2 regions of the Solibacillus sp. FSL W7-1324 genome follow, and region 2 is predicted to be linked to the other one. Evidence: riboswitches for the same ligand, from Rfam matches in the RefSeq annotation. Region 2 holds a riboswitch; the other holds the start of a gene.

Region 1 (16,251 bases), 1.5 Mb from region 2:
ATGGAACCGATGTGGCCAACATTTACAGTGACACCTAACCAAACATTGTTTACACATTCATTTTCGCTAAAACATTCTCGTTCAGTGACGGTCTTTTCAAAATCAACAGAAATATAACCGTTTTCACCAGTCGCTTTAGCACGGAACACATTCGTCCCGGGATCTCTTGTTACAATGGCGATTTGGTCCGCATCTTTTGTTTGAATTATATGTTTTCCGATATCAAAATTCTCTTTGAGTTTAAATACCGTTTCCCGTTGTTCTTTTAACGTCCGAATATCATAATAAATGCTGGATTTGTTTGGTTTCGCTTCAATTCCATAGCGCACGACTTTTCCCCCGGTAAATCGCACTGTCGCAATATATTGACCCGAATTATCAATGACAATACAGCCCCCATTCGTACCGCATTGTTCAAACGCTACATTATCGGAAAGCTTCTCACCTTCCATTGTTTCAAGCGAAATGTTCTGAACAGTATCATTTAAAGGCTCATTCATTGAATTTTCGTAAAACCATAAAGTCGCAACGGTAGGCAATGAATCTTCGGTTTGTTCCAGCGCTAGCTCCAATTTCCCATTTTCCTTTTTCATATGGACATAATATTTTTTATATACTTCACTACCATCTTTAACTCCTGAAATAACAAGTGTACTTGTCCCCTCTTTTAAAGGAATAAGCTGAATCTGATCACCAGATGTCGGCAAATTTTTCCCTTTTACTAATAATCCTTCATAGAAATGTGAATCGATGGCATCCGCTTCTATTCTACTAATCTGGTCAAAAACAAGCTCGCTTGCCTCCAGTGTAACCATCTTTGGTTTTGCCTCTTCCGTTGCTTTCAACATTTTGGCTGCCTGACCTCTTGTAATAAAAGCATTGGGGCTGAATGTATCTGGTGTCGTACCTGACGTGATGCCCAGCTTGTAAATAATAAAAATATTTAAACCATGCGAAGTGTAGTTAACGTCTTTGAATGGTATTTCATTACTATTGTAATCATAGCGAGGTAAATCAAACGCTTTGACAAGAATCGAAGCCATCTGTCCACGCTTAATCGGATCATTCGGACCGTAACGCCCATCTCCATAGCCATTAATAATTCCTTGTTCAGCTAAAGCGGCAATAGCCTTATAATAACCGTTTGCTGTCGATACATCTTTAAATTTCGGGTCTTTCACATTGGCTGTGTCCAATTTAACCATTTTCGCAATAATTGCCGCTGCTTGTCCCCGTGTTATAGAGTTGCCCGGTTTAAATGTACCATCCGGGTAGCCTCCCAAAATATTGCGCTCGGCCAATTCATATACTGCTTCGGCAAAATACTTTGAAGCCGGTACATCTGAAAATTGCTTCGAGCTTGCAGCTGATGCTTCCGTTAAAGGTAAGCTACATGCAAATATAAGTGCGCCAAATGCTGCCAATATTCTTTTTTTCATTGATTAGTTCCCTTTCTTTTTAAGTTGGATTTCTTTATACTAGAAAACCTTTTTCGTCTTATATTATTTTACATTATTATCTTTATTTAGCCAGATTAATAATGAATAACTAAACTTTATATGTACTAACTCATTAAAATTAGAGTAAAAGTTAAAAATTAATTTACAGGAAAATAAACGAAAATTCAGACCATTTAATGATTCTTATTTAATGAATACATGGTAACTTAAACTTATTACAGATTGAGAGAAGGAAAATTTATGAATATTGAACATATAACGATGTACGCTTCTAACTTTGAAGCAACAAAACAATTTTATATAGCCAAACTAGAATTCCCTCTACATTCAGAAGAGTCGGATCGCTTTACAATACTTGTGGGAGGTACAGCAGTTACGTTCACCAAGGCCCCATTGAACGAAAATCCATTTTATCATTTTGCTTTTGATATCCCTTCAAATCAGTTTGAAGAAGCAAAAGCATGGACAAAAGGAAAAGTTACATTGTCAAAAGAACAAGATGAAGATGAAGTTTACTTTAAAGCTATTGACGCGAAATCCATCTATTTTGAGGATCCTGCAGGAAATATAGTCGAATTTATTTGCCGCTTTTCAGATGCGGAACTAAGTACAGTACCTTTTAACGCTTCCTCGCTTCAAAAAGTGTCGGAGATGAGTATTGTGGTGAAGGATAAATTAAAATCAGCATCAGCGTTTCACGAGGTTTCAATTTTTGAACGGGACCATAAAGAAATTTCGGCTGAAGGGTTAACATTTATGGGCGCAAGGGAAGATGCATCCTATCTTTTGTTTGTTAATGAAGGCCGCACATGGTTCTTCTCAAATAAGAAGGCTGAAGTTTTCCCGTTAGAGGTTTTATTAACGGATGGAGGATTACTGAAAATAGACGAGAAACTGGAATTGGTGAGTTCGAATCGGGATTAAATCTCTTCTTAATCCAACGAGCTTGGGTCTACAAGCTCGTTTGAGCAATATGTATTATACTTTGTATCGCTAAATCGATATCCTTATCTTCGTTAATTACAAACAAATAGTCGGCCTCATTTTCTGACGGATCTACTATTTCTTCTTTTAAAGATTCCAGATTTTGCTTAATAAGCAATTCTTCAAAATTTGTAATTGGACCTCTAAATATAGCTGTACTTCTTGCACTATGTTTGATTCTGGAATGGAGTACCTCATCTGATAGATTAAAGTGAACCAATATCCGGACAAAGGCTGTAGGTGGGTATACTTCCTGTAGTAAATATTCTCGACCATTAATACTCCGATTAGAGTTGCAAATAATAAAATGATAATCTGTATGTGCTTTGGCATAATCGACAATTAATTTAGAGAGCGCATGTTTAAGGATATTGGGTCCTTCATCCCTTTGCAGCTTCTTATAAATTGTATTAAGAAATTCAGCGTGGTTGTCCTGGTCAATCACAATCGAATTGCTTAATTGTTTTTCTAAAGCATAAGCAAATGTAGTTTTTCCGGAATGAGTTTTGCCCACTGTCATTATTACTAATCTTTTCATAGCTAAAATTCCTTTCAATATTATCTCCCTCGACACTTGCATAAAATCCCAATAATTTTTATAGAAAAAAGCATTACCCCTAATCAAGGTAATGCCCCTTATTTCAAATCAAATGTTATCATTATTCTTTTGATGCATCAGCTAAATTAACTGATCAATTTTTTCATTTTTTTCCTGATCCAATTTTTGTTTCATATCCATAAACTTAATCGCTTTTACAATAAAATAAATTACAAAAATAATAATTACTAAGTTAAATAGCATCGGTAACAATCCGATTAACGCAAACAAGCCAATACCACTGCTATCATACATCATTTCCATCACCATCACTCCATCCCAATATGCTCTATTAATATACCATTAAATGGATTTGACTGTGCTAATTTTTCTGCAGTTCAATAAAAAATACGTTATTTTGTCTAGCTATTTTATAGATTTCACTTTTATCTTCATAGAGGAAATGGTTGTTTAATGGGATCCGTATTGAGTTACCGTCATTTGCCTTAAAGTTATATTCTTCATATCTACCGGTATCATCTTGGTAGTACTCAAGCGCCACTTCTTTAATTTCAGTCCATTCTAACGATTTTCCATCAAATAAATTATGCGATACAATTTTTTCTTTGCCTATATATGTATAGCTCAAAACCGATAAATAAAAAACAAAAATACCGCCTGCCACAAACACAGCTAACAGGCTATAAGTGAATTTATTTTGCTTAATAAGCGGGATAATAAATCCGGCAAATAATAATAAACTTGCAGCTAGAACTAGATCGAAATTCAAACGATGTGGAAAAAGGACAATAACTGATGGATCATATAGAAATGTTTGAACATAGAAAACTGGAAAGATGAGCCTGATAAAAGGCAAGCTGATAAGTACTAATCCCGCAAGTGCCAATAAAATCAAACGAGGTGAGTATTTAATTGAAATGGTAATACCCCCTTAATAAAAATCATATAAGGTTATATTACCAAAACATTTCTTCGATACTCTTTTATATGCCTAAAAGAATAATTGATCGATTACCATTAATTAATCGAACCGTTTGGATCATAATTGTGTAAATCCTCTTTCGTTATTCCTTCGAATGCCTTATCAATAATTTGATATTCGAACTGCAGGACTCTTTCATGTGCAAAGTAAACATATTCAATATGAGGTTCATTTGTAAAGGTTACAACTACATAAAACTTAGGCAACTTAAATCCATAAACACCTTCCACCGATGCAATTTCACCTTCATCATATTCCATTTCATTCACAAGATAATCTGTAACTCTATTAGCATAAATGTGTTCATTCGCTTTAATATAAATAAACCGAGCGAGTATGATACCTAGCACAAATATAAGAAATAATAAAACAATTTTAAATTTTTTCGGCATATTTATACCTCCACGACATTTATACGAATGCTTCTTTAATTGAAAAATGCTAAATAAATTACAATGGCGATAATGATTATAAGAAAAAGGATTCCTGTCCCTTTCCACCCTAAATCCCCGATTAAATCTTGAAGGCCCCCTCCGTGCATTGCTGCCGGGTTTCTCTTTAATTCTTGCTGTCTTAATCGTTCTCTTCTTGCTTCTGGAGTTTCTTGTTCTTTATTCATTTTTAATTCCTCCTGCTACACCAAATAAAATTAGTAATCTTTCCCGCAAGTAGTACATCGATTGTCTGCATCATTTTCGCCATACATCCGAAGTTCCTTTTCTACGTTACAAACAACGCATTTTTCAAATCGTATTTGAGGCAATGTCCCCGCTTCTGCTAATGGTACCCATTGCTCTTCATACAAATTTTTAGTCATCCCATAGTCGATTAAAACCAGATTTCCCTTTTCATTTATTCCGTAATTTCCGCTATCTTTAAAATCAAAACCGTCGAGTTCTTTATCAATAATCTGGATTGCGGTTTTTAAATCTTTCGTTATTCTGGGGTCTTTCTCCAAATCGATATCGTATGAGCAATGATTGTTTAATGGGACTTGCTCAAAAAAAGGCTGAACGACATAGTTCTCACTCAAAAAAAGAATGGGTGCAATATGTTTTTCCAGCCCCTGCATTTTCAAGGACTTGTACATTTCAAATTCATTTTTACTTTGGGCATACCCGATTGGATGTAAAAAAGTCTTTATGACAATGTCTTCACAACGATAAACTTTTCTCGTTGAGCCGATTCCGATCATTTCAGCTTGTTTAAGCAATTCTTCTATATTCTCTGCTACTTTGGAAATATTCATTTCTCCATCTCCATATTCTCTATGTGATTAGTTCCCGCTAAAAATTAAGCGCTAATCCATTATAAAGAATAGCGCTTGAAACTATAGCGAGTTGTTGTTCTTTAATAAAAATCTTCAAATTGTACTTTCCTAATCTACCATTGAAATACTAGGTGATTGGCAGCCATAGGAGTAGGCCAGGCAACTAAAACCAGCCTTTTCAAGAATCGGTTTACTCATTGGACTGGCATCAACTGTCAGGAAAAAATATCCCTTCTCATAAGCTTTTTGTGCACGAACGGCCAACAGTTTTGAATAATAACCATTGCCACGGTATTGCGGAAGCGTCGACCCTCCCCATAAGCTGGCAAAGGACGAATTATTCTCCAAGTACATCCAAGCAGCACTTACAAGCTGATCATCTTCATAAACTCCGTAAATATATAGTGAGTCCGGACTATTCTGCTTATCTCTCCAAAGTCTTTCGCCAAGCTCTGTATAGGATTCTTTCCAAATAGCCTCTTCCAGTGCAATAAGGTCTTGAATACCTTGTTCATCTGTTATTTCCTTAACGATTTGCAAATCAAAATTTGTAAGAAATGGATGACTTTCCGATAATTTCACGACCATGAGTGCTTCTGGATCATCAATTGTAAAACCTTCCTGCTTTAGAATTTCAGTCAAATTATCCGGTTTATCATAGCTGAACACTTTCCATTCAAAACGCTGGTTTAGGCTACCAAAATAACTACGCTCATTTCGAATCACTTCCCTTGCAGAATTTTCATCTACATTAGAAGCTAATATAAATCCACTTTCATTAAATTTTGAAATGTGCCGAACAATATAGTCGGTTTCTTCTCTAATAAAACCTGGTGTTACAACATCTTGTCGCATTTCTTTATGAAATAGTGCAATCCATTCGTTTTTGTCCATAGCCAAGTTCCTTCCAATACTAAATTACAAATAATTGAAACACTTATAGATATAGTAAACTAATTATACATGTTTTTAATTAATCTTCATCAATTTCTTCGGCAATGTTATTGATTCTTTCCAACATTGGCGGATGAGTATAGCGGAACCATTTCACAAGCGCCGGCGGATTCACTTCACTAAGACCGGCTTTCGTCAGCTGTTGAAAAGATGAAATCGCTGCTTCAGGATTTTCCACAAGCTCTATCGCAAATTCATCTGCACGGTTTTCCTGATAACGTGAAATCGCATTGGACAATGGGCTAGAGAAGAATAGTAAAAAGGATGAGATTATTAAAAACAGCGGCAATGAATTCAAATTGCCCATTTCTTTAATTTTCAGGATCGATCCGTAACGTTGAATTATCCTAGGCATGATTTTTGCGATCAGCCAAAGTCCAATGAGCGTCATCAATAAATAGACCGCGATATTAATATAAATATCCTTCAGCAAATAATGCCCCATCTCGTGTGCCATGATAAACAGAATTTCATCATGTGTTAACCGGTTTAACGCCGTGTCCCACAGCACAATCCGTGAATTATCGCCGATTCCAGTCACATAGGCATTTAAAGCATTCGTCTTCTCCGACATATTCACTTCAAACACATGGTCAGATGGGATATCTGCCTCCTCTGCCAAAGATAGAATTTTACTCTCAAGCTCCTTATCGGTTAACGGAGAAAAATCATTATAGATCGGATCGATAACGACGGGTTGAATAAACATCAGGAAGATTGAAAACGGTACTGTTAAAGCCCATGCATAGAGCCACCATTTTTTAGGACTTTTTCTAATTAGCCAGTAAAGAACCGCTATGATGATGACCGACATTCCAAAATCCAGCCAAAAATCGATGATATTTTCCCGCATCCATGAAGAAAAAATTTGTGTACTGATTCCATAGCTTTTACTAAGCGTATAACGGTAATAATCAAGTGGAAATTGGAGGATGAACAACAGCAAAGACAGGAAAAACAGATACATTGCTGTTCTGAATACGGACCAACTGAATTGTTCAGCACTCCATTTCTCGAACAGACGTGATATTCCCGTAATTAAAATAACGAAGTAAAGCAGCCATTCCAAAGGCGTCGTAATAAAGAACAGGAAATTCCTTGTCTTTGATAATTCTTCACTCAACAGCAGCTCCTGTGTTGTAAGAAAAGTGCTTGGGTCAGCTGCTGTTCCTTGAAGAGCGGCTGGAATTCCACTATTTTGTCCAAGGAAAAAATACAGATACATTGCCACTACATACAGACCAAATCCAATGACAGCCATTAAACCCCATTTTTTTGTCATTCCTTTTACACCTCAATTCATTCGTTACCATATCCTATTATTGAAATGCGGAAATCATTTCTCCCAAGTTGATCAATCTCAATTTTTGATGGTTCTATCCATCTTGGAATCTTCATAAATTGACTCAATCTAAAATCGAAGAAACAAGGAGCGTTTAACCATGTTGTTTGCTGTTCATTATTTGGAAAATAATACGCCTGTTCTAAGTCAGTGTTTAGAACGTATTCCTGATGTAGATGAGGATTTAAAAATAAAAGGTCGTAAAGGAAAAGTTGTAAATGTCGTGCAAATCGAAGAAAGTAAATACCACGTCCATGTCGTTCTAGAAAAAGTAATTAAAAAGCAAGATCTATTAAAAGACGATAAAAAGAAAAGACGTTGACCTAAGGAGAATTTGCCGAAAATAAAAGTAAAAATATAACAATTCCCTATATACCTCTCCCTCTGTGAATGCTATACTAACTGGTAAGAACATTTTGTTTCTTATCCCGGTCTTGTAGCTCAGTTGGGAGAGCACCACCTCGACAAGGTGGGGGTCGCTGGTTCGAGACCAGTCGGGACCATTATTTTAGTAAGCTCACAAATGTTGTTATATCAATGTTTGCGGGCTTTTTCTTTTTGGAAACTTTTTGCCTTACATTTTATTTTGTTAGCATATAACAAAATAGCTTAAAGAACATGAATAATTCGTGTTCTTTAAGCTTTTTCAAAACCTTATTTACTTCTCGAACGGTTCAGCTTAACGAATGTAAGTGCGGTAAAAATACTTAAGCATATTATTACATTGATCAGGCGGACATTTTAGAGAGACGCTTTTCTTTATACACTAAACCTTGCGCTAAAAAAGCCGCGCCTATCATTTGCATGACTATTTTCACAATCACTTGACCCACTATAGCTGCAGGTACGGCTACCCAAGGGATAAAGCCTGCACCCATTGGACTTAAGCCGACAACGACAAAAATAACTGAGTCTAACAAGCCGCCTACAATTCCACTATAAAACACACGCCACGCCATCGGTAATTTTAAACGTGTATAAATTTCTGTATCTGTCGTTTCAGCTACTAAAAATGACAAGGCGGAAGCTGCGACGATGACTAATGTATCTCCTAATGAATAGGACACCGCCGCTGATAAGACTAACGCCAGGAAAATAAAGAGGTATGTCTTTTTGCGGCCATATTTATTTTGAACAAGGTCTCGGAAAATAAATGTCGCCCCAATAAAGAAGGAGCCCATCGGTACAAGAAACATCCCGAATTCAAGTGGCATGAATCTCGCGGTTACGACATTTGCTGTAACAATTGATACTAAATAAAGTAAAACTCTTATCATAAAATCCCCCTATTTTAACGATTGTTCATAAGCTTCCATTCCTTGCAGACGAAGCTTACATGCCGGGCACTCCCCGCATCCATCCGCAATGATTCCGTTATAGCATGTCAATGTTTTTTGACGTACAAAGTCAAACGCACCTAGCTGATCTGCTAAAGCCCATGTCTCGGCTTTATTAATCCACATGAGTGGCGTATGAATAACAAATGATGTGTCCATCGATAAATTTAATGTGACATTTAAGGATTTCACAAAGGCATCGCGACAATCCGGATAGCCACTAAAATCGGTTTCACATACACCTGTCACAATATGCTTTGCGCCAATTTGGCTTGCTAAAATTCCTGCGAAAGATAAAAAAACTAAATTACGGCCCGGCACAAACGTAGAGGGAAGCTCACCTGCCACGCCTTCTTGTATTTCGATATCGTCACGCGTCAAAGCATTCGGTGCTAACTGATTTAAGAGCGACATATTTAAAATATGATGGCGTACGTTCAACTCCTGTGCAATCTGTTTCGCACACTCAATCTCGAGTGCATGCCGTTGTCCATAATCAAAAGTAACGACTTCAACCTCTTTAAAGTTTTTTAAAGCCCAAAACAAACATGTTGTACTATCTTGCCCGCCACTAAATACAACAACGGCTTTCTCTTGTTTCATTCATTTTCTCCTCTTTCTTAAACCAAAAACAGCACTAAGAGGCAGTACTGGTTGATCTTAGTTTTTTATAGAGGGTTGTTAATAACCGCTCTTTGCAAGCAAAGTATTGAGAAAAAAATTATCGATTATCAATTTTTTCAGGATATAAATCATGATTCATTAAACGATAGTTTGCTATTTCTTCATATTTCGTACCTGGACGACCGTAGTTGCACCATGGATCGATTGAAATACCTCCACGTGGCGTAAACTTGCCCCATACTTCAATATAGCGGGGATCAAGAAGTTTGATTAAATCATTCATAATAATATTTACACAATCTTCGTGGAAATCACCGTGGTTGCGGAAACTAAATAAATACAACTTCAGGGACTTACTCTCCACAATTTTTTTATCGGGAATATATGAAATATACATCGTTGCAAAATCCGGTTGCTGCGTAATCGGACAAAGACTTGTAAACTCCGGGCAGTTAAACTTCACAAAATAATCACGGTCTACATGTAAATTGTCTACAGACTCTAATACTTCTGGTGCATAAGCAAATGTGTACTTTACATTTTGATTTCCTAATAATGTTAAATCCTCTAATCCTTCTGTTTGGTGACGACCAGACATAAAAAAACCTCCCTCTATAAATGTTGATGTATCAATGGCTCACGCCATTTTAGAGTGTCAAAAAAATATTCTCCCGACACGTACATCTATCTTTATTTTGTAATTATTGATTTTTTTAACAATATATCTGAAAGCTTCGCTAAAAGATGAACCATTAATTGGTAATGTTCCTCCTGATCCTGTGCTGTATATTGATGCACTTTTGGATCTCTGCGTAGCTTATGATGACGGACCCTCCCATGTCTCTAGGCGTCTGATTGCGCGTACATTCCTTCGTTCGGTCTATTCATAAGGCAGAGGCTGGCGATGCTCCTTTAGGGACTCGTTTAATTAATCACGGTCGGATGGGGTAAATAATGCCGGCTTCTCCGTGTCATCCTCTTGGTTAAACTTTTGATGAAGTACGCTTAAGCAGCTGTTTGGAGACTGGCAAAATCGTTCATCATTTGTTGTTCATTAAACATGGTTTTCTTTTTACATAAGGCATGTAAAATCTTCAGTAACTTCCCACATAACACGACGATGGACTGCTTTTTTCGAAGCGGATTGACTGTACGTGTTGTGTAGTATTCATGTAATTGTTTGAATGCTGGATTATGCAAGATTAAAGGCATCATGACTCGGAAGAGGAGGGCGCGAAGTTTTCTTCTACCTCGTTTAGAAATCCGTTTTTGTCCTTTTTGCTGACCGGAAGAGTTTTCACGCAATGTGAGTCCCGCTAGTTTAATTAATTGGCGTGGATGTGTATATTGCGTTAAAGAACCAATCTCTGATAGTAAATCGACAATCGTGACATCCCCGATTCCAGGTACCGATGCTAAATAGTCATAATCCGTCATTTGTTTGGCTAACTCTGCGAGTTGACTTGTTAAGTCGTCTAGTTGTGCTTGCATCAATTTGTGCTGGGAAAGAAGCGTGGCGATTTCGAATTTGGCCATCACTATACCTTCTGTCAGTCCGATTGAGCTTTCTGCTACCTCGACTAATTGTTTTGCCTTTGGTAGCTGTGGGCTTTTCAGACCGTCTACCTGGCGATATAAAAATAGTAACTCTTCTGGTGATTTGCCTACAATATCTGTTGGTAATGGTGTTTTTTCAAGTACCGCATACGCCATTTTCCCAAAGCTTTTAAACACTTGTGTGAATTCAGGAAAAAAGCGATCCAGCCAACGAATCATGCGATTTTGTAGGGCATTTAAGTCTTCTTGAATCTTTGAACGTAATGTCGCACCATTTCGTAACTCCGCTTCGATACCTTCGAGATGTCGTGGATAGCTGAAGCGACCATCTCGCATGAGGCGAGCAATGACAAGTGCGTCTTTTTGGTCATTTTTCGTTTGAAGATTGTCGTCCAATTCCTTGGAACGATTGACGTGCATTGGATTGACCATCACGAATGGTATTCCGTAGCTTGTCAGAAACGCCGCCAAGTTCATCCAGTAGTGTCCTGTTGGCTCAAAACCAACGAGGATTTCCTGTTTTTCATGAGTGGTTTTTAGAGCGAGTAAGCGCTCATAAAAGCCTTCAAATCCAATGCGTGACTGTGTAATAGGAAATGATTTTTGGAGCACTCGGCCTCGATCATCAATAGCGCAAGCAAAATGTTTGTGCTTCGCAATATCGATACCGATTACTAGTGTATTTTCAGAAACTTGATTAATTTTTTCATTCGTATTAAAATTCATTGTTGTAAGTCCTCTCTGTGGATGTGCGAGTCAATTTTCCGGTTGACACTCAAGCATCATACAGGAGGGCTTTTTTGTTTTCAAGTCCCCGAAAATCCTTCTAACAGGAATGCTCCTTAAGTTAATACCGGAGTATTCCAAGGAGGGTGAACTATAACATCTCTAATCAAACTACTGGAGGCATAAAAAAAGCCACATCCAATATGGACATGGCGTAATATACATGTATCCATAGTTTTTTATAGAGGGTATCAGCTATGAACCTCTCCTGAACAACTCAGGTATTTCAATAATTTACATTGTAGTATATATAGTTCTTACTGTAAATCAATATTTTCAAAATTATGCTTTTCTCCACATCCCAGGATGCCTATCAGTAGGATTCATCTTAAAGAGAGATACAAGTTTGCTCTTAATCCATTACAAGACCGCCATCAACGACTAAATTCTGCCCAGTGATGGCACTTCCCCAAGGAGATGCAAAGAATAATGCCACTTCCGCTAATTCTTTTGGTGTTGTCACTCTTTGTAAAGGGGTTGTGGTTTCAATCAATTGAAATACTTCTGCTGTTGTCACTTTACTCGCATCCGTTTGTTTTAAAAGTCCGCCAGACATCATATTGACAGTAACGCCATACGCCCCTAACTCTTTCGCCATGTTACGTGTAAATCCGAGCAATGCTGCTTTAGCGGTTGTATATTCATGATAAGCTACTACCGGATTCTGAAATAAGTTTGTCCCAATATTGATAATACGACCAAATTCCAGTTCTTTCATATCCTCAATGCATGCTTGAATACTATTTAAAGCACCCTTAATCGTTCCTTCAAATTGCTTATTGTAATCGGTCCATTGAAGCCCAAACACATTTTTTTGTGTGAGTGGATTAAATTCAAAATCAATTAATGCATTATTAACAATAGTAGTTATCGGTGTATGAAAATACTCTTTTGCCTTTTTAACCATTTGCTGCACTTCTTGTTGATTGCGGATATCTGCTTGTAAAGCGATAACTTGAGAACCCAAACTTTGTGCTAAATGTTGCGCTTTTTCCTCACTCTTATAATAATTCAGTACGACATTAGCTCCCTCTTTGACAAATGCTTTTACGAGTTCTTCTCCAACACCTCTACTTGCGCCTGTAACTAAAACGGTTTGTTCATGTAATTTCATCATCATTTCCCCCTACTTATTTTTTGTTAGTTGTTTGAATAACCAGACCATTTTCAAACTTCCCATAAAACTCTATCCATTTTCCTCCTCGCTGGATTTAGATGGACGTATGTGCAAAAAACGTCTCTATTAATATAGAGACGCCAAAAAAGTGTATACTACACCTATAATTGCTCCCTACGTCAGTATTAACTGTCAGGTTCTAAGGGTCAGGTTTTAACCTTCTCAACACGAATGTGTCCCCCTGCAATTAAAGTATTTGCAAAAGAAAAGCTCCACGTAAAATACGCGGAGCCATAGTAAGTACAGAAAAAACTATTATGTACTTTGCTCCCTACGTCCGTATTAACGGTCAGGTTCTAAGGGTCAGGTTTTAACCTTCTCAACACAGCTGTGTCCCCCTGCAAATGCATTTAATTAGTTTGATTCTATCAAAATGGGTTCAATAAAACAAGTAATCATAAGTTAAACTAGAAATAGCCTACAGTATAGATATTTAATATTACACATTTACCCCAATCTTTATCACGCCCAATAAACGAAATTCTCATTAATTTAATCAGCATCTGTTTGCGTTGCTTTTTCCTATTTAAAAAAGCAATAGAGAAATGATAACGGACGAGTTCAAAACTAAACATGTGAATATTGTATTGCACTTCTGGTGGTCTATAAAAGATAACTATATCTCTCTTAAATTTATATTCTCTTAATTTTCTTTAACTGTGATTCTCTTATTATCTCTCTTTTCCCGTGGGTAATTTCGTTATAAGTATAATAAGTATGGGACTGCATATTACCTTCTTTTGGAATTGGTAAATGGTTCAAATTCTTTTCGATTTTTAGAATATAAAACTTATAATCTTCCTTTTCACCAAATCCAAAAGTATATTTCCGTTCATTTATATAACCTCGAAGTCGCTCTTTAATATCAGTGTTTAAAAAGCTGATCTGCTCATATATATTTTGTTCTTCAGGCTTTAAAACTAGCTCATTTTCAATACTGTATAATGTATCCATAACACCACCGACTTTTCTGAACGTCATATATTGTGCTTCCTTATATGTCCTCGGATGAGGATGGGCGTGTATTAGATACTTTTTAATCAAATCCATTGTTTGTGCAGCTGGTAAGGATATAACTTCTTTCATTGATTTACCCCCTTCATTAATGCAAAAAATTGATGAGCATATGCTAATAGGTCTTTCTTTATACCTTTAAAATCTTGCTGTAAATTTAGAGATACGACATAAATTGGATTACCTTTAATGTGATAAATATGATTTGGTTGATTTAATGCGGTAGTTTTCGCATAAAGTATCATACCTGCTACCGTTTCATCTGGATCATTTTTCCAATTATTTACATACGTAAATATTTGATAAAGATTACCAGATTTTTGTTTTGCAACCCCACCTTTAAACCTTGCTACCATATTCTCAGAATAAAATTTAGTATCCACTATCAAAGTCATTTTATCTTTCTTAAGTACAAGATCAGTTTGCATAATCGGTAAAGCATCTGTGAATTCATCATCAACATTCCAATGAATTTGGGGGTGAGATACATTATATTTCGTTTCACGTTTGAAAAATTCATAGATGAACTTTTCATATAAAGTTGATAGTCTTTGTTCATCTTGAACCTCTTTCATTAGTTGAGATGTAGAACTTTCATCAAATAATAATTGCTCATATAGATATCTACATACATCTACAATAAACTGGTAGCGAATATCTTGGCGGTTATATCTCACGTTTTTCCATAGCTTCAAATCTAACTCTACATCTGATACCTCTGTAAAATACGGCAGCAAACCGTAAAACAATCTACGCATTTTTCGACTTATTTTATTTGAACGAGATAGGTAAACGAGTGTCGCTTTAATAATTTGATTCAACAATATATTTTCTGAGAATTCATCATAAACCACTGAGATTTTCTTATTTACCAATGTATTTTTCTTTATCGTGGAATTGATATCAATTTTCCCCTTAATAACATTGGAAGTCTCTTCAATGCTTATATAATCTTTACTTAATCCTCCGCGAATCAAAACAGGTATACCAATCATTAAAATTTCTGCGTATAGCTCTTTGATGTCCTCAAACTTTTCTGTCCCGATTTGTTTATACTCAGAAAGACTTAACGTTTGATATGCATAGGAAAGCATATAGTATATATTACGAATAGGAATATTATTATTTCTCTCCATCGTAACAACCTCTTAGTCGCTCAGCCCAATGATTTACCTTCTGCTCATCATCAAACCAATACTCGAATAACTGTGGAATAATTTCATATTCAATAACTTCCTCTACTCGATTTGTAGCATCTACTTTATAAGCATCCCCTACAAAATAGCTATGTCCAATTTGAAAGCCTGTCCCTAGTTCTTCAACAATTTGATTATTTAAAGTTTTGATTTCATCAATGATACGTTTTAAAACGTCTGGATTATTTAATTCATTTACATACAACTTAAATGTCTCATTTTGGAACGCCGGTTTAATTTCAAAAAACGAGAATCTTCTTCTAAGTGCATAATCTAATAAAGCTAAACTTCTATCTGCCGTATTCATCATTCCAATGATATATAAATTCGAAGGTACAGAAAACTTCTCGTTAGAATAAAGAAGATTGATTTGCTCACCTCGCTTATCAGCTTCGATTAGCATCATCAATTCCCCGAATATTTTACTCATATTCCCGCGATTAATTTCATCAATAACAAAAAAATAATCTCGTTCTGGATCTCGTGCTGCTTTTCTAGCAAACTTCACAAACGGACCTTGTTTCAGTTCAAATCCATCTCCTTCAGCTTTTGGACGGAACCCTTCAATGAAGTCTTCATAACTATAGCTTTGGTGGAACTGAACCATATGGATACGAGTTTCATCCTTCTCTTCCATCATGACATACGCTAACCGTTTAGCAATAAATGTTTTACCTACTCCTGGTGCCCCTTTTAAAATAAGATTCTTCTTATTTTCAAGTAGAGAAATTAGACGTACAAGCTCCTTCTTATCAATAAATACAGCCGAAAGAAAATCATCCATAGTAAATGTTTCATTTTCTTGGACCATAGGCTTAGATTCAATAAAACGAATGTAGTAATCAATTGAACTGCCTGAAACGCCTTTATATTTTTTGTAGGAATCATCTGATAAAACGATATCTTTTAACAGTTTCAGTTGCTCAATATCTGATTCACCAAAAATGGCAGCTTCAAAATGGCGTTCTATTTCCTTTAATGCATTTACTTTTTGCTTAACTGTTTTATC
Region 2 (16,251 bases):
ACTTTATTAATGCCATCTAATTTAAGCAAGGCTCTTCCCTCCCTGCTCAATATCTACTTTTGCCTGCTGTAACGCGAGACGCTCTTCCAAACGTTTTGCTTTTCTCTTTTTCTCTTTATATTTTCCTACGATTTGCGGGATTACCAGCGCTAAAATAACGATAACCGCCGTAATTAATTTCATATCCCCTGAGTCCAACCATTTTACGCGTAACGCCAATGCGTAAATCATTCGGTAAATTATTGCCCCGGCAATAACCGCAAATGTGACACGAACAATCGACTTCGTTCCGAAAATGGCTTCACCGATAATTACAGATGCCAGACCGACAACAATCATACCAATACCTAATCCGACATCGGCAAACTTTGTATACTGGGCAATTAATGCACCTGATAATGCCACCATACCGTTTGAAATTCCGAGTCCTAAAATAACTAATGAATCGGTATTCGCCGAAAAGCTGCGAATCATTCGTTTATTGTCGCCTGTTGCGCGGATTGCAAGACCGATTTCTGTTTTTAAGAACCAGTCTACTACTAGTTTAATAATTGTCGTCACAACAAGCATTAATATTAAAACACCCCAAGTTGTTGGAACAGAAGCTAAGCCCATTGACTTCAGTACGTTTGTAATCGCGGAATCAATGCCTAAATTCGACCAGAAAGAACCGAACGTCGAAAAAACTGTTTCTGAATTTAATAGTGGAATATTTGGTCGTGTTACACCGGTATCTGAGCTTAATCCCATAATTCGAAGATTAATCGAATAGAGAGCGATCATCATTAAAATCCCTGCAAGCAGCGGATTGATTTTCCCTTTCGTGTGTAAAATTCCTGTCATACATCCAGCAATAAATCCAGCAACTGTTGCGACCAATGTGGCAAGAATCGGGTTATAGCCAAGCACGATCATCATCGCTGCCGTACCTGCCCCCGTTACAAAGCTTCCATCAACCGTTAAATCCGGAAAATCCAGCACGCGGAATGTTAAGTAAACCCCAAGTGCCATAATTGCATAGATGATCCCTTGCTCCACTGACCCAAACATAGCTGTAAACATCTCGAATCATCTCCTGACTTTTTTAAAAGTTTTAAGCAAGTCAGCCTAAACATTTTATACCTGTTTAGGCTGACTTGCTTTTTTGTATAAATGTGAATTATTGTACTTCTGCTTCCCATTCAGGCTTAATTTCCAACCCTAAGTTTTCTGCAGTAGCTTTATTGATTACTAGTTTTAAGTTAGCCGGATATGCAGCCGGAACTTCTGAAGGTGCTTTGCCTTCCAATAAAATTTGTGCTGCCATTTGCCCTGCTTCATAGCCGATATCATAGTATTCGAAACCGTATGCAGCTAAACCGCCGCGCTCTACTGAATCAAGCTCACCGACAATAAGCGGTAATTTGTTTGCATCTGCTACTTCGATTACAGATTCTAGTGCCGATACGACAGTATTATCAGTAATAATATAGAATGCATCAACTTTTCCTACTAAAGATTCTGCTGCCTGACGAACTTCAGATGAAGCAGATACTGCCGCTTCAACAATTGTTACGCCTTCTTTTGCTGCAATTTCTTTTACTGCCGCGATTTGTGCCACTGAGTTTTGCTCACCCGCGTTATATACCATCCCTACATTTGTTGCCCCTAATTCTTTAAGGAAGGCAACTGTTTTCGGCATTGTTTCCGGATGTAAATCAATCGTACCTGTTACGTTAGCACCAGGTGTTGCCATTGACTCGATCAATTCCGCCCCTACTGCATCCGTTACCGATGTAAAGATAACCGGAATATCAGAAGTTGCACTTTTTGCCGCCTGTGCTGAAGGTGTTGAGTTCGCGAAAATCAGATCTACATTTTCCCCGACTAACTGCTGGGCGATCGTCATGTTCGCACTGTTATCGTTGTTTGCAGATTTGTCTACGTATTCTGCTTTAATCCCTGCATCTTCAATTGCTTTTTTAAATCCTTCTTTTGCTGCATCTAATGATGGATGCTCAACAATTTGTGTTGTTCCGATTTTAAACGTTTTATCGCTATCAGCTTTAGCTGTATCCACTGCTTCGCCATTGGACGTCTCATTCGAAGATGTCTCGCTCTCTTCCCCGCCACAAGCAGCTAATAATAAAAGAAGCCCGAATAACAAAAAGGACAGCTTCATTAAATTTTTTCTCATCTTATTTCCCCCTAATTACTTTATCGATTTAAAGCACCGAACTTCATTTGGATGAAGTGTTGAAATAATATTACCGCGTCATTTTTAGATAGTCAATAACATTTAGAATGTTCTGAATTTATTCTAGGTAATGTGCCTCATTTCGGAATTTTGACAATACTCTTTAAACCGCTAAGCGACGCGGTTTGTTGAACTTTTTACTCTTTATAATTTTTTTGACGTTTTATTGAAAAAAAAGTCCTATAAATCTTTACTTTTATTTTCAATATTGCTATGATTGCAGTTGCTTTGCGTGGTTCGTAACCATCCCACGTTAAAAAACTAGGAGGAATTTCATATGAAGGTAAAGTTTATTGCAGCGAGTGCCATTATTGCAGCATTATATATTGCTGTTACAATGCTTGTTGCGCCAATTAGCTTTGGGCAAGTACAGTTCCGTATTGCCGAAATTTTTAACCATTTAGTCGCATTCAACCCGCGCTATATGTTAGGTGTAGTTTTAGGTGTATTTATTTCCAATTTCCTGATGTCTTCAATCGGTCCCATCGATTTAGTATTTGGTGTTGGACATACGATTATTACACTGGGAATTTTCATATTCATTTGTAAGTTTGTGAAAAATATTTGGGCTCGCCTGATTATTAATACAACGTTATTTACGTTTACAATGTTTATCATTGCAGCACAGCTGAATATCGTGCTTGGCTTCCCGTTCTGGGAAACTTGGCTGTTTGTAGCATTTGGCGAATTTGTTGTATTGGCGGTTGGAGCACCGATTATGTACACTTTAAATAAACGATTGGATTTCAAAAAATTAATTTAATTTCGATTGTTTCACCAGCTGACTTTTTTATGTCGGCTGGTTTTTTATTTAAAAAACTTATTTTAGAATTGTTTGACATTTCATTTTTCAGTGTTAGAATAAAGCATAATTCAAATTGTTATTTACGGTAGCAGGTTGCGGGAGCGTGACCACCGTTTTCGTTTAGTTGAGCTTAGTTGAGTAAATTGTTGAATAAGAAGAGTAGCATTTATCGTTTTGTCCAGAGAGCGTATGGCTGGTGAAAATACGCCAAAAGGTAAATGTGAATGGGCCTTATGAAAGCTGCCGGCGTTAGTCGGCGGACGGTACCCTGCCGTTATCAGGTTTAAGTGGAAGCAAGTTTTTTTGATTTGCTTCAAACGAGGTGGCAACGCGGTGAAAATCGTCCTTTCGCAAAAGTTAATTCTTTTGCTGAGGGCGATTTTTTTTATTCAGCAAATCTTTAAATTAATTACAGGATTGCTAAATAATCTGAATCGTAAAGGCGTAGTTTATTTCAAAAAAGGAGTGTTTCAAATGGTAGTTCAGCAACATTTTCGTACATCAATGAAAAAAGTAAATGGGGATTTACTGACACCGATTTCTATTTTCCAGCGACTGCAAGGTGAACGGAAGTTTTTATTGGAAAGTTCCTCAAAATATGATGGTAATGGACGCTATTCGTTCATTGGTGTCAACCCGCGTAAAACATATATCGGGACTGAAGATCAGCTTTTGGATCATACACATCATTCCAATAAAGCCTACACATATGAAGGCGAGCTGATCCAACTATTAAAACAAGTGATGCCGCGCATTTCATCACATACGGAATATCCGTTTACAGGTGGCGGCATTGGCTATATTCACGCATTGCAGAAGCCGTTGCCTGAACTGCAGTTCCATGTTTACGATACACTCGTTATTTTTGATCATTTAACAGATGAAATTGCTGTTTTCCATACAAATATTGAAGCAGAGCAAGTGGCACCAAATATTGATCAACTGATTGAACAGCTGTTTACAACACAGACACCTGAACAGTCATCCTATACATTACAACATGTCGAAAAAGAGGAAAATGGAAGTTATCGTGCACAATTTACTGGCGAGGCCCTTTCCCTTTACCGGAAAATGCGCGTTGAACACGCTGCACCGTATATGTACTATGTCGAATTTGATGATTGCACAGTAATCGGCACATCAAAATCAAACTATATGCAAGTAAGGGACGGGAATATTTCCGTTACAAATGATGCCCCGTCAATCGAACGCTTTAGTACAGAAAACTCGGTGCAGCAGCTTGCCAATGTTACAACAGGTACGTTAAGCCCTACCCTTCATGCCATCGACGTCGTGAAAGGGCTATTGCCAGCACAAGGCTTGATCGGCTATATCGGCTTTAATGGCCAGGTCGATTTCACAACACCGGAACAAACGATAATAATTCAAGGTAATGTCGCACAGCTTCACTCGGAAACAGATGAAGAAGCGCCATTCCACTCTTTACTGAAAGGATGATGAACATGTCTTTACTTCCATATATTGAACAGATCGAGCGAAAAGAGCATTTAGTTTTTGAGGAAATGACGCAGGCGGCACAGCTTATTTTTAATGAGCAAACACCGAAAGAACAAATCGCCTCATTTTTAACGGCGATGAGTGCAAAAGGAGAAACGGCACATGAAGTTGCGGGCTTGGCTTCTGTTATGAAATCACATGCAGTTGCTGTCGAAGTACCCGAAGGCATTTATATCGATAACTGCGGCACAGGCGGCGATGGACTTCAAAGCTTCAATATAAGTACGACTTCTGCATTTGTATTGGCAGGTGGCGGTATTTCAGTAGCAAAGCATGGCAACCGGAAAGTATCGAGTGCTTCAGGAAGCTCGGATGTGTTGGAGGCACTTGGCATTACGCTGCTGCCAAATATCGAACAAACATCTGAATTGCTCAAACAGCATGGTATCGCCTTTTTACACGCTCCGAACATGCACCCGAAGTTAAAACGGATTGGTGAAGTTCGACAGGCAATCGGCAAGCCGACGATTTTCAATTTAGTCGGCCCCCTAACAAACCCTGTTCCGTTAAAAACGCAGTTTGTCGGCATTAACCGACCTAACTTCACGACCGATTATGCGGAAGTGCTCCATATGCTGGGACGAGAACGTGCAATCGTCGTATCTGGTGCCCAAGGAATGGATGAAGCTTCGCTGGATGGTGAAAACACTTTTGTACTGCTAGACCGCGGGGACATGATTCCATTTAAACTGCGTGCTGAAGATGTCGGTTTAGCCGCACAGCCCCTTTCTGCAATTCGCGGCGGTTCTCCTGCAGAAAATGCAGTTATCATGCGTGACTTACTAAAAGGAAAACAAAGCGTGTATTTCGATACGGTTCTTTTAAATGCCGGCATTGGCTTCTTTGCATACGGGCTTGCCGAGACGATGAAAGAAGGAATCGAGATGGCGAAGGACAGCATAATGTCAGGACGCGCTTATGAAAAATTAGAAAATATCGTTGCTTATAGCCAAAAAAAGACGCAGGAGGAACCCGTAAAATGACGATTTTAGACCGTATTATTGACCAAAAAAAGACTGAGCTGCCACAATTGCTTTCGACAAAGCCTGTGTTTTTAACAATAGATAAGGTCCGCCCTTCCCTATACGAAACACTGATATCAGCCAATTCATTGCAAGTAATTTCGGAAATGAAACGTGCTTCCCCTTCTAAAGGTGATATTGCGACAGAAGTCGACCCTGTTGAGCAAGCGTTACAATACGAAGAAGCAGGTGCTGCCTGTATTTCCGTCTTGACAGAGCGCGCATTTTTCAAAGGTAGCTATGCAGATTTAAATGCCGTTGCCAATGCTGTGGACATACCGGTTTTATGTAAAGATTTCATCATTCATGAAGTGCAGATCGACTATGCGAAAGCGGCCGGCGCATCGGTTATCCTGTTGATTGTCGCAGCATTAACGGATGACCAGCTGAAATCCCTTTACGCCTATGCGACAGAACAACAGCTGGAAGTGCTCGTTGAAGTACATGATGCCGATGAATTAAAGCGTGCCCTTGCTATTGGGGCAAATATTATCGGAGTGAATAACCGGAATTTGAAAACATTCGATGTTTCGTTGTCAGCAACACTTGAAATTGCGCAGCTTCTTCCCCCTTCACCGATAGCATTTATTAGTGAAAGCGGCATTTTAGGTCCGGAAGATGCACAGTTTGTGGCGAATGCTGGCGCAAAAGGAGTATTAGTCGGCGAAGCATTAATGCGCAGCGGAGACGTCAAAAATTCACTTAAAGCACTACAAATCGACATAACAGCAAAGGTTGGCGAAAATCGATGACAAAAGTAAAAATTTGCGGATTAAAAGAAATTGAACATGTGGAAACAGCGGTCAAAGCAGGTGCCGATTTTATCGGATTTATGTTTGCGCCCAGTAAACGACGCATTACGGTAGAGGAAGCAGTGGAACTGGCAAAGGCAATTCCGAGTACGGTCAAAAAAGTCGGGGTTTTTGTCAATGAGGAACCAGCCACTATTCGTCAAATTGCAAAAGAAGTCGGACTCGATTATATCCAGTATCACGGAGATGAAACGCCTGATCAGATTCAGGAAATCGGGTTGCCGGCAATTAAAGCATTTTCGATTCGTAGCGAAGACGATGTGACACGTGCGGCAACATATGATGTGGACTATTATTTGTTCGATGCGCCTGGAACTGACTTCCGTGGAGGAAGCGGAAAGTCTTTTGACTGGATGCTGCTTGATAAAGTGAAAATCCCGCTTGAAAAGGTCATTTTGGCAGGTGGACTAAATGAAGAAAATGTTGGATTGGCGATTATGCTTGTCGAGCCATTTGCGGTAGATGTTTCAAGTGGTGTAGAAGTGGATGGTCGAAAAAGTTCAGCAGCGATTACGAATTTTATTGAAACAGCAAAAGGAGAGTTGATTTTATGACGACAGTAAAAGGACGTTTCGGGCGATTCGGCGGGCAATTTGTACCCGAGACATTGATGACTTCACTTGAGGAATTGGAGCTTGCATATGAGGAAGCAAAAAAGGACCCCTCTTTCCAGGAAGAACTTGATTATTATTTAAAGCAATATGTCGGACGTGAAACTCCCCTCTATTTTGCGGAGCGTTTAACGAAAAAAGTCGGCGGCGCGAAAATCTATTTAAAGCGTGAAGATTTAAACCATACTGGCGCACATAAAATAAATAATGCGATTGGCCAGGCACTTTTGGCAAAACGTATGGGGAAGAAAAAAATTGTTGCTGAAACTGGTGCAGGTCAGCACGGTGTCGCAACGGCAACTGCGTGTGCCTTGCTTGATATGGAATGTATCGTTTATATGGGGGCAGAAGATGTACGCCGCCAGCAACTGAACGTTTTCCGTATGGAGCTGCTTGGAACAAAAGTTGTTGCAGTAGAAAAAGGTTCCGCTACATTAAAGGATGCAGTTAATGAAGCGTTGCGTCACTGGGTTACTCATATAGAAGATACGCATTATATTTTAGGATCGGCACTTGGACCACACCCCTTCCCTACTATTGTCCGTGATTTCCAGCGTGTCATCGGGGATGAAACACGCGCCCAAATTTTACAGCAGGAAGGACGACTACCGGATACAGTTATCGCTTGTATCGGTGGCGGCAGTAATGCAATCGGAATGTTCTACCCGTTTGTGGAAGATCAGGATGTAGCATTGTATGGAGTGGAAGCTGCAGGTTCAGGTGTCAATACCGACAAACACGCGGCAGCAATTCATGTTGGAAAAACAGGTGTCCTTCACGGTGCGTTCATGTATTTATTGCAGGATGACAACGGTTTTGTTCAAGAAGCGCATTCAATTTCAGCGGGACTAGATTATCCGGGAGTAGGACCGGAACACTGCCATTTACATGAAACAGGTCGTGCATCCTACCCTTCTGTTACAGATGAACAGGCACTTGAAGGTGTGAAGCTGTTATGTGAAACGGAAGGAATTTTACCGGCATTGGAAAGCGCTCATGCCGTTTACTATGCAAGTCAATTTGCCAAGAACCGACCTGCCGATGAAATTGTTGTTGTTTGCTTATCAGGACGTGGGGACAAAGATGTTCACACATTAATGGATAAACTTGGAGGTGGCGTGAAATGACATTGCAAAAACAGCTTGAAAACGTATTAGCTGCAGGGGATAAAACATTTGTTCCTTATATTATGGCAGGCGATGGCGGGCTTGAAACATTAAAACCAACTATTTTAAAGCTTCAGCAAATCGGGGTTTCCGCAATTGAAGTCGGCATTCCATTTACAGATCCTGTAGCTGATGGACCAACTATTGAACAAGCCGGTGAACGCGCACTTGCACACGGTGTGACATTGAAGAAGGTACTGGATGAACTCCAAAGCTTTGCACAGGAAATCCAAATTCCGCTCGTTGTCATGACGTATTTAAACCCAATTTTAGCTTATGGAATTGAAGCATTTGCAGAGGATGCAAAACGTGGTGGTGTCAAAGGACTGATTGTACCGGATATGCCTTTTGAAGAAAGTGCTTTGTTGCATGATGCATTAAAGAAAAACGGCATTGCACTTGTCCAGCTCGTATCATTAATGAGCCCTCCTGAACGAATTAAAAAATTAGCCGCTGCAAGTGAAGGCTTCGTTTATGCCGTTACGGTAAACGGCATTACCGGTGAACGCGCAAGCTTTGCCACAGAACTTGCCGGTCACTTTGCAAACTTGAAAGCAGCGAGCAATATTCCGGTGTTGGCAGGTTTCGGTATTTCTACGACTGAACATGTAAAAAGCTTCGGTGACATTGCGGATGGCGTAATTGTCGGCAGTAAAATTGTTACGGCACTCGTTGAGCAAGACTGGGCAACAATCGAAGCGCTTGTACAGGCAACGAAGAAATCAGCCGTGATTTAACCACCGCTTATTAAGAGGATGTAAACTATTGATGGAATTGGAGGACCCCCTTCTCTTCCCTTTGTATCCTACTTTCTTCTATATATTATGTTTCCTTTATATGGTATCCTTTGATTAAATCTATTTAGTGGAGGTTAAAGATGAGTGTAAAGGATTTTTTTGCCGGTTTGTTTTTTATTGGACTAGCGGGATATTTTACTTACGCATTAGTCGATAATATGCCGAACCTTTTTATTGAAAGTACAACCGTTTGGCAATATTTCGTTGCTTTCTTTCGTGTTGCGCTAATCATTTTCCTCTTCAACCTTGGCCTGACGATGATTAAACGCTTTTTCAATGGCAATACAGTCAAAAACGGGAACGCTCGGTAAGATGCGTTCCCGTTTTTATTTTTCGTTCACTCTTCTTTATTTAATGTTCCGCTAAATGCATTTCCAAAATCCTCATCTTTAATTGTAACATTGGCTTCTTTCAACAAACGCGCTTCTACTGTTTCCCACTCCGTATTCGCAACTATCTGCTCTTTCAATGTCTTTTTGATGTCTTCTTTTTGTTCTTCCAGAGAAGCATAGTCTTTCACTTCACGTTTATCTATCATCTGAATAATTTCAAAGCCTAAAGTACTTTCCACCGGCTCTGATACTTTTCCAGTTTCTAACGCATACGCTGCATCTGCAAATGTTGGTTCCATATCAGCAATGGACAGCCAGCCTAGTTCGCCTCCATTTTCAGCTGTTTCACTGTCCTGTGAGCTTTCTTTCGCAACCGATTCAAAATCGCTGCCTTCCGAAATCTGTTCATACAATTGCTGGGCCTCTTCTTCCGTCTCAACTAAAATATGGCGTGTATGAAGCTCATATTTTCCCTGCTCATAATAGGTCTCGATTTCTTCTTCTGTTACTTCAACATCCTCCATCGCTTTTTGCTGGAGCAATTGAAAACGTATTGTATCTTTGAATGTTTCTTCTGTATAGCCATTCGTCGCCAAAGCCGATTCAAAGCTGTCTCCGTACATTTCTTTATACGTTTCGAGCTGTTCCTCTATTTCTTTGTCCGACACTTCATACTGATCTGTTAAAATTTTATCAATTACAACTTGTTCCAAAAGAGTTGTTCCGGCTATTTCTTTCATTTGCTCATAAAATCCCGATTTCGTAATATCCCCGTAAGCCGTTGTTGCGACAATCTCATTATCTGTATTACCACATGCCGCCAACAAAAGTGAAGCCGTCAATGTGATACCGATTATAGTTTTTTTCATTATTACACTCCCTGTTTTTATGCTGTGAAGTTGCCGTCATAGCTTAACATTACTGCTGACGATACACCTTCTAATTTTGATAATGTTGATACGAATGCAGCATCATTCCCTTTTAGGCGTACTTCATATGTTACTTCCATTTGTTCATCATTCATTACCGATTTAGATTTTAATAAATAACGTTTTGAAGCTTCTTTCAACAATCTTTCAATTATTGTATTTGTTTCTTCATGCTCAAAACGTACTACAACTAAGTACGGGTTTTCGATCACAATTTTATTTTGGAAAACAATAATGACTACTCCAATAATGACTGAACCAATTACCGCTAAAGGAATAAATCCTGCACCACATAAAATTCCGACTACTACTGACCAGAACAGGAATATTAAATCCATTGGGTCTTTAATTGGTGTACGGAAACGAACGATCGATAATGCACCGACCATACCAAGTGATAATAGAACGTTTTGACTGATTCCCATAATGACAAGTGCTGTCGCCATAGCCATAATCATCAGTGAAATATTAAACGAATGAGAGTACACAACGCCGTTAAATGTTTTTTTATAGATGAAGTAAATAAATACACCTAATAAAAAGGCACTTGCCAGTCCGATCAATGCGTCGATCAAAGAAAAATTGGACGTCTTTTCCAGGAAACTCGATTTGAAAATATCATTAAAATTGGTAATATTCGTTGCTGCTAATAATGTAAACACTTAAAATTCCTCCTGTTTTTTAGCCGAACATGCGGCTTAACTGATATTTTGAATACGCTTCATGACGTGTATGAATGCCCTGCAGCAGTATTTTAATGACTGTCGGCAAGTACTCGTCATACTTCACTTCCAAAATGACTTCATTTTGATCTATTACATCGACCATTGGTAAGTTTTTGTCGAACATATCGGTATTGCGCAAGCTTGTCTGTACTTTGCAATCGAATGTTATACGCACATTACCATGCTCATACAAGTAAGCTTCACGTTCATAGTCGACAACGGTCATCGGTTTCAGGTGATATAGTTTGATGTCTTTATACAAATCTTGAATTAATGATCGCTCATCCTCTTTCATCCATTCGAAATCATTTACACGCAATCGTTCAAATTCTTTTTTTGTCAGCGGACATTTAGATTTATATGTCTGGTTATTGCGCTTCGACTTGCGCTCAAGATGAATAACCGCATCGCTTTTGTTATAGATGCGCACCCGGTATTTATCCCGGTTTAAAAAGCCTTCCTTCTTTTCGTTCATTACCTTATTGTCGAAGTTGTCGAAATAACAGGAACGGATGAGATAACGCCCATTTGTATTTGCATGCGGATCCAGCTTCATCATATGACGCAGCTTCATTTTTAAAATTTGGTAGTCGATATATGTAATCCCGAATTTCATTTCACTGCGGCCATTTGGATTATAGGATGTTTGTTTTGGCACCGTCCTCACCCCTTTTTATATTTTCTTCTGCTTAGGATTACAACAGTACTGATTGCGATAATGACTGCTGCAAAGGAAGCTGCCAATATGATGATTGTCTGTTTTGAATTGCCTGTTGCCGCGTCTTTTGTATATTGCTGTCCTGGCATGCCGTTCATTTGGGGCATGTTTTCAAAGTTCGGCATTTCGCCGTTCATTTCCGGCATGTTCTCGAAGTCCGGCATCTCTCCGTTCATTTCCGGTGGTCCGCCTTGTGCTCCATTTTCTCCGTTCGCGGGTAGCTGTCCATTTCTTTGTGGGCGATTACCGCGCTCTTGGTTGGCATTCCCTTGCCCGTTGTCTCCGAACTCCGGTGGGGCTTGCCCGTTCATTTCAGGCATTTCGCCGTTCATTTCACCATCCGGACCTCCGCCAAATCCTGATCCTGCCCCTGATACACCTTCAATTTCACCAGCAAGCTGCTTTAAGATCGATTCGCTGCGCTGTTTTGCAAATTCCGGCAAGCTTTGTTCACCGCTCACTCCTGCCAGGAATTGCGCTGTCGTTGCAAATTTGGACGGATCTTCATCTACTGCTTCTTGCAGCAAATCTTGCAATTTCGTTGTAATCGCAAGTATATTTTGTTCTGTTAAAATTTCAGTTGCGATTTTTTCTAAATAACCGTCATATAACGCCCGCGCCTCTTCGTTCTCTATAATAATTTTCAATAATGGTCGTGCATCAACAGTTGTTCCGGATACAGGCTCCGTAATACTGAAATTAATATTGGAGTCGGTTATGATCGTTTCGTTAAGCATCATACCGCCGCCACCCATTCCACCGTTCATCTGCGGCGGATTGTTTGCAGGTTCTTCTGTTTGTGCTTCACTATTTTGCCCGGCATCGGCATTGGCTTGCCCGTCCGGACGACCGCCCCCACCGCCAAATCCGCCGAATGCCATGTTATAATCCCATGGAATAACCGAGAATTGGCCATTTCCATCTTCATATAAATAATAGTTATGCTTGAATGAGCCTTGATAACTGTCCATGCTGACAAGCGCCGTATTTAATGCGAAATAACGGGCTATCTGGTCAATATCAACCGAAGAAGTGTCACCCTCGCTAATTTCTTTCATCATATTGATAATATTCGAAGTCTTTTCAGCTGTTTTTTTGTTCATTTTTACTTCATCAAAAATTCCGGCGTAATCATCTGTATCATCCGATTTATAGGCTAAATCACTGCCATCGCCTTCCGGTTTAAAAATGAACCCTTCTGTCGATTCGAAATTTGTTTTCGCAAATGCTTCCCCAATTTCTTCAACGGCAAGCATCAGTCCGTAATATTCACCATTCACAAGCACCTTCACATAAGAGTGTGCTGGTGTCGCGATCCCCAGCTGTTCCATCAGTTCGTATGAAACAAATTCCTTCATTTGTGTTGTATCTGAAAAGTTATTGTTTAAATTGATTTTCTCCAAACCGTAAAACGTCTGGTTCGTATCATATTGGGCAAAATCCACCTTTAGGCTGTAGCGCTCTGAATCGCTGTTCGCCACACTTGATAACGAGGAGTTTCCTTTTGCACGAACACCTACATTGTCATATGCTTCACCGTTAATCATTACTGTTGCTTCCACATATTCCTCGGCAGTCGGATTGTTCAAAATTTTATTCCAGTTGCTGTCACTCACCGTTATTTCTACGACTCCAAGTTCATCTTCGTTAAATAATTGTTCTTTATAGTCATAGCCTGCTGTTGATTTTTCTATGTTAAAATACTTCAGCCCGTAAACTGCTGCTATTACGACGGCAACCGTTAAAATAATTGGTACAACTAGCCATCTTGTACGCACTTTCAAAGTCATTCCTCCTTACAAACGATACAATACAGAGGAAAAATGAAATGAAAATGAAAAAACCGTTCGGATAAATAAAAAAACTCAATTTCTCTCCTAAGGAAAAAATTGAGTCTATAATTCATGTATTTTGTTGCGGATGTTATTTAGAATTCCCCGCCTACTTTTGAACAATCGGCAATTCAACAGTAAATACTGCCCCTTCGCCTAGCTCGCTTTTTACTGTAATTTGCCCGCCATGCAGATCGGTAATGACTTTTGCGATGGCAAGTCCAAGCCCCGTTCCAGATTTATTACGTATTTTATCTGCCCGGTAAAAGCGTTCGAAAATGTGGGGCAAATCTTCTGCTGCAATGCCGGTCCCGGTATCCGCCACTTCGATATTCACGAAGCTTGTTTCCTTATATGCGCGAACATGAACCGTACCTTCCGTTGTATAGGTCACTGCATTTTTCAGTAAAATATAAAGCAGTTCTTCTACCAATATTTTATCGGCTTCAATCGTCAAATCGTCCTCAATATTGAGCTGAAAGGATAGGTGCTGCACTGTTTTGGCAAAGCGACGTGTTCGTTGAATGAGTACATTCGATAAATCCACTTCACTGATTTTCAGCTGAATTTGATTTTGATCCGATCGTGTTAACGTAAGCAAACTTGAAAGCATATCATTCATATAATTCGCTTCATTTTTCATATCATCCATCGTATCAGTCGGGTAATCGGTTTCCTTTTGCTTCAGCTGCGCTTCGAATAATTCCAGCGAGCTGTACAGTACGGCAAGCGGTGTCCGGAGCTCATGGGAAGCATTTGCCACGAATTGACGCTGTTGCTCATAAGACGTCTGAATAGGTGCCATCGATTTTTTCACTAGGAAATAACTTAATATCGCGATGCCGATACTTGAAACAGTCAGCAGCATGATCAGTAAAATGAGTACATTTTGTAAGAGTTCTTCGTATGTCGTGACATCCTGGCCAACTGCGATATAACCTAATGTCCCCCCCTTCATGCGCACAGCCTGTGTCATGACGAGCAATGTTTCACCTTCGTAGTCATATCGTTTAAATTGTTTCGTTTCTACCGGCGTTAAATTTTCCTGCAATACTTCATTGAATCCTGCATGCAGCTCTTCGCCGTACAAAATGTCCAGATCACGGTTAACGACATAAAAGAAGCTCACTTTATCGACTTCAAGTTCAAAACGCTGAGGAGGCTTTGGCGGTCCGTTATATATATTGAAAAACTTATCGATATTGTTGGCCGCATAGCTTTCGACCATATTTTCCTGTACTTTGTTTAAAATTTGCGCAAAGGATATATAGAAAACAGTTAAAAACAACACAAGAAAGACAAAGTAGCTGATGGCATTCATCCATGTGAGGCGCATTTTTATTTTTCTAAACATCACTGTCCCTCAATTTGTAGCCAAGTCCGCGAATGCTTTGTATATAGGACGGCTCATCTTCCATATCGATTTTCTTGCGTACTAGGCGAATGAGCGCAGCCAGCGTATTCGTATTGGCATTATCATCAATATCCCAAATATAGTCGATCATCTGTTCATGTGTCAGTACTTGTCCCCTGTTTTCGATTAAGTATTCGAGCAGCAGAAATTCATTTTTCGTCAGGCTTACTTCGAAATTCTCAATAAAAACGGTCCGCTTGTTTTTATTAAGCTTCAGTGTCCCTATGCTAATTTCCTCTTCCATCATTTTGTTTTTCCGACGCAACAGTGCCCTTACTCTTGCGCGAAGCTCCTCCATTTTAAATGGCTTTACCATATAGTCATCCGCGCCATTATCCAATCCTTCGATAATATTTTCCGTTGCATCTTTTGCCGTCAGCATCAATATTCCGCCTTCGAACCCTTTGCTCCGTGCATACCGGCACACCTCAATTCCTATAGCTTCCGGCATCATCCAGTCGAGCACAAGCAGATCGTATTGATAATATTCGATTAAATCCTTCGCTTCCGCTCCATCAAATACGGAATCAACCGCATAAAAATCGAGCTTCAATATTTTCGCGATGTTTTCACACAATGTATGATCATCGTCCGCTACTAAAATCCGCAATAATCGCACCTTCTTTAATTGAAATCAACTTGCCATTATTTTTACACACCTTTTCTTTTTATTCTAGTAAAAAAGAAACGCTCAATAATTCAGAACGTTTCCCCCGAGTAACTATACAAAAAAAACGAGTGAACTGTTTTTCAACAGTTTCACTCGCTTCTATTGGTTATATCGCGTTTTGCGCTAATCGTACTTTTAGTTTTTCCAGCATATCGACCGTCATTTTTTCCAGATCGTAGCTTGCTTTAAAGCCCCATTCCTCAATCGCTGCGGATGAGTCGATTGCATTTGGCCAGCTGTCGGCAATTGCCTGACGGATCGGGTCCACCTCATAATCCATTGTGAAGCTTGGAATATGTTTTTTAATTTCTGCTGCGATTTGAGACGGCTCAAAGCTCATCGCCGAAATATTAAATGCATTGCGGTGCACAAGCTTTGCCGGATCTGCTTCCATTAGATCCACAATCGCCTGCAGTGCATCCGGCATATACATCATATCCATATACGTACCTTCTGCAATATAAGATGTGTAGCGTCCTTCCGCAATCGCTTTATAATAAATATCTACCGCATAGTCCGTCGTTCCTCCACCAGGTGGCGTCACATAAGAAATCAGCCCCGGGAAACGGACACCGCGTGTATCCAGTCCAAAGCGTGTGTAATAGTAGTCGCATAATAATTCGCCGGCTACTTTATTGACACCGTACATCGTTGTTGGGCGTTG

Evidence for each region. A riboswitch is a leader RNA that binds a small molecule or an ion and turns the genes downstream of it on or off. The one in region 2 is predicted to bind preQ1.
Region 1: linked by a shared signal. The riboswitch ahead of MKY71_RS09575 (IS110 family transposase) and the one ahead of MKY71_RS02580 (QueT transporter family protein) in region 2 are both predicted to bind preQ1.

What each region holds. Positions count from the first base shown of each region.
Region 1 is NZ_JBBOYH010000001.1:1,960,183-1,976,433, forward strand. Features, by position in the region: gene MKY71_RS09500 (S-layer homology domain-containing protein) at 1-1,439, opposite strand, end outside; gene MKY71_RS09505 (VOC family protein) at 1,701-2,384, shown strand; gene MKY71_RS09510 (AAA family ATPase) at 2,413-2,982, opposite strand; gene MKY71_RS09515 (hypothetical protein) at 3,124-3,306, opposite strand; gene MKY71_RS09520 (hypothetical protein) at 3,365-3,898, opposite strand; gene MKY71_RS09525 (DUF3139 domain-containing protein) at 4,021-4,377, opposite strand; gene MKY71_RS09530 (DUF6366 family protein) at 4,413-4,604, opposite strand; gene MKY71_RS09535 (protein kinase) at 4,635-5,234, opposite strand; gene MKY71_RS09540 (GNAT family N-acetyltransferase) at 5,364-6,149, opposite strand; gene MKY71_RS09545 (M48 family metallopeptidase) at 6,229-7,491, opposite strand; gene MKY71_RS09550 (hypothetical protein) at 7,652-7,873, shown strand; tRNA gene MKY71_RS09555 (tRNA-Val) at 7,982-8,054, shown strand; gene MKY71_RS09560 (VUT family protein) at 8,280-8,825, opposite strand; gene queC (7-cyano-7-deazaguanine synthase QueC) at 8,838-9,491, opposite strand; gene queF (preQ(1) synthase) at 9,610-10,110, opposite strand; gene MKY71_RS09575 (IS110 family transposase) at 10,518-11,795, opposite strand; PreQ1 riboswitch class I at 12,021-12,067, opposite strand; gene MKY71_RS09580 (3-oxoacyl-ACP reductase) at 12,208-12,969, opposite strand; TPP riboswitch at 13,127-13,225, opposite strand; TPP riboswitch at 13,284-13,382, opposite strand; gene MKY71_RS09585 (hypothetical protein) at 13,666-14,118, opposite strand; gene MKY71_RS09590 (5-methylcytosine restriction system specificity protein McrC) at 14,115-15,182, opposite strand; gene MKY71_RS09595 (AAA family ATPase) at 15,169-16,251, opposite strand, start outside.
Region 2 is NZ_JBBOYH010000001.1:508,849-525,099, reverse strand. Features, by position in the region: gene MKY71_RS02595 (ABC transporter ATP-binding protein) at 1-29, opposite strand, end outside; gene MKY71_RS02590 (ABC transporter permease) at 22-1,062, opposite strand; gene MKY71_RS02585 (ABC transporter substrate-binding protein) at 1,160-2,176, opposite strand; PreQ1 riboswitch class I at 2,463-2,507, shown strand; gene MKY71_RS02580 (QueT transporter family protein) at 2,514-2,999, shown strand; T-box leader at 3,179-3,392, shown strand; gene MKY71_RS02575 (metal ABC transporter ATP-binding protein) at 3,516-4,499, shown strand; gene trpD (anthranilate phosphoribosyltransferase) at 4,505-5,542, shown strand; gene trpC (indole-3-glycerol phosphate synthase TrpC) at 5,539-6,333, shown strand; gene MKY71_RS02560 (phosphoribosylanthranilate isomerase) at 6,330-6,947, shown strand; gene trpB (tryptophan synthase subunit beta) at 6,944-8,131, shown strand; gene trpA (tryptophan synthase subunit alpha) at 8,128-8,907, shown strand; gene MKY71_RS02545 (sulfate permease) at 9,048-9,278, shown strand; gene MKY71_RS02540 (peptidylprolyl isomerase) at 9,305-10,168, opposite strand; gene MKY71_RS02535 (DUF4956 domain-containing protein) at 10,186-10,890, opposite strand; gene MKY71_RS02530 (polyphosphate polymerase domain-containing protein) at 10,910-11,611, opposite strand; gene MKY71_RS02525 (CotH kinase family protein) at 11,617-13,461, opposite strand; gene MKY71_RS02520 (sensor histidine kinase) at 13,613-14,857, opposite strand; gene MKY71_RS02515 (response regulator transcription factor) at 14,850-15,536, opposite strand; gene MKY71_RS02510 (L-threonine 3-dehydrogenase) at 15,694-16,251, opposite strand, start outside.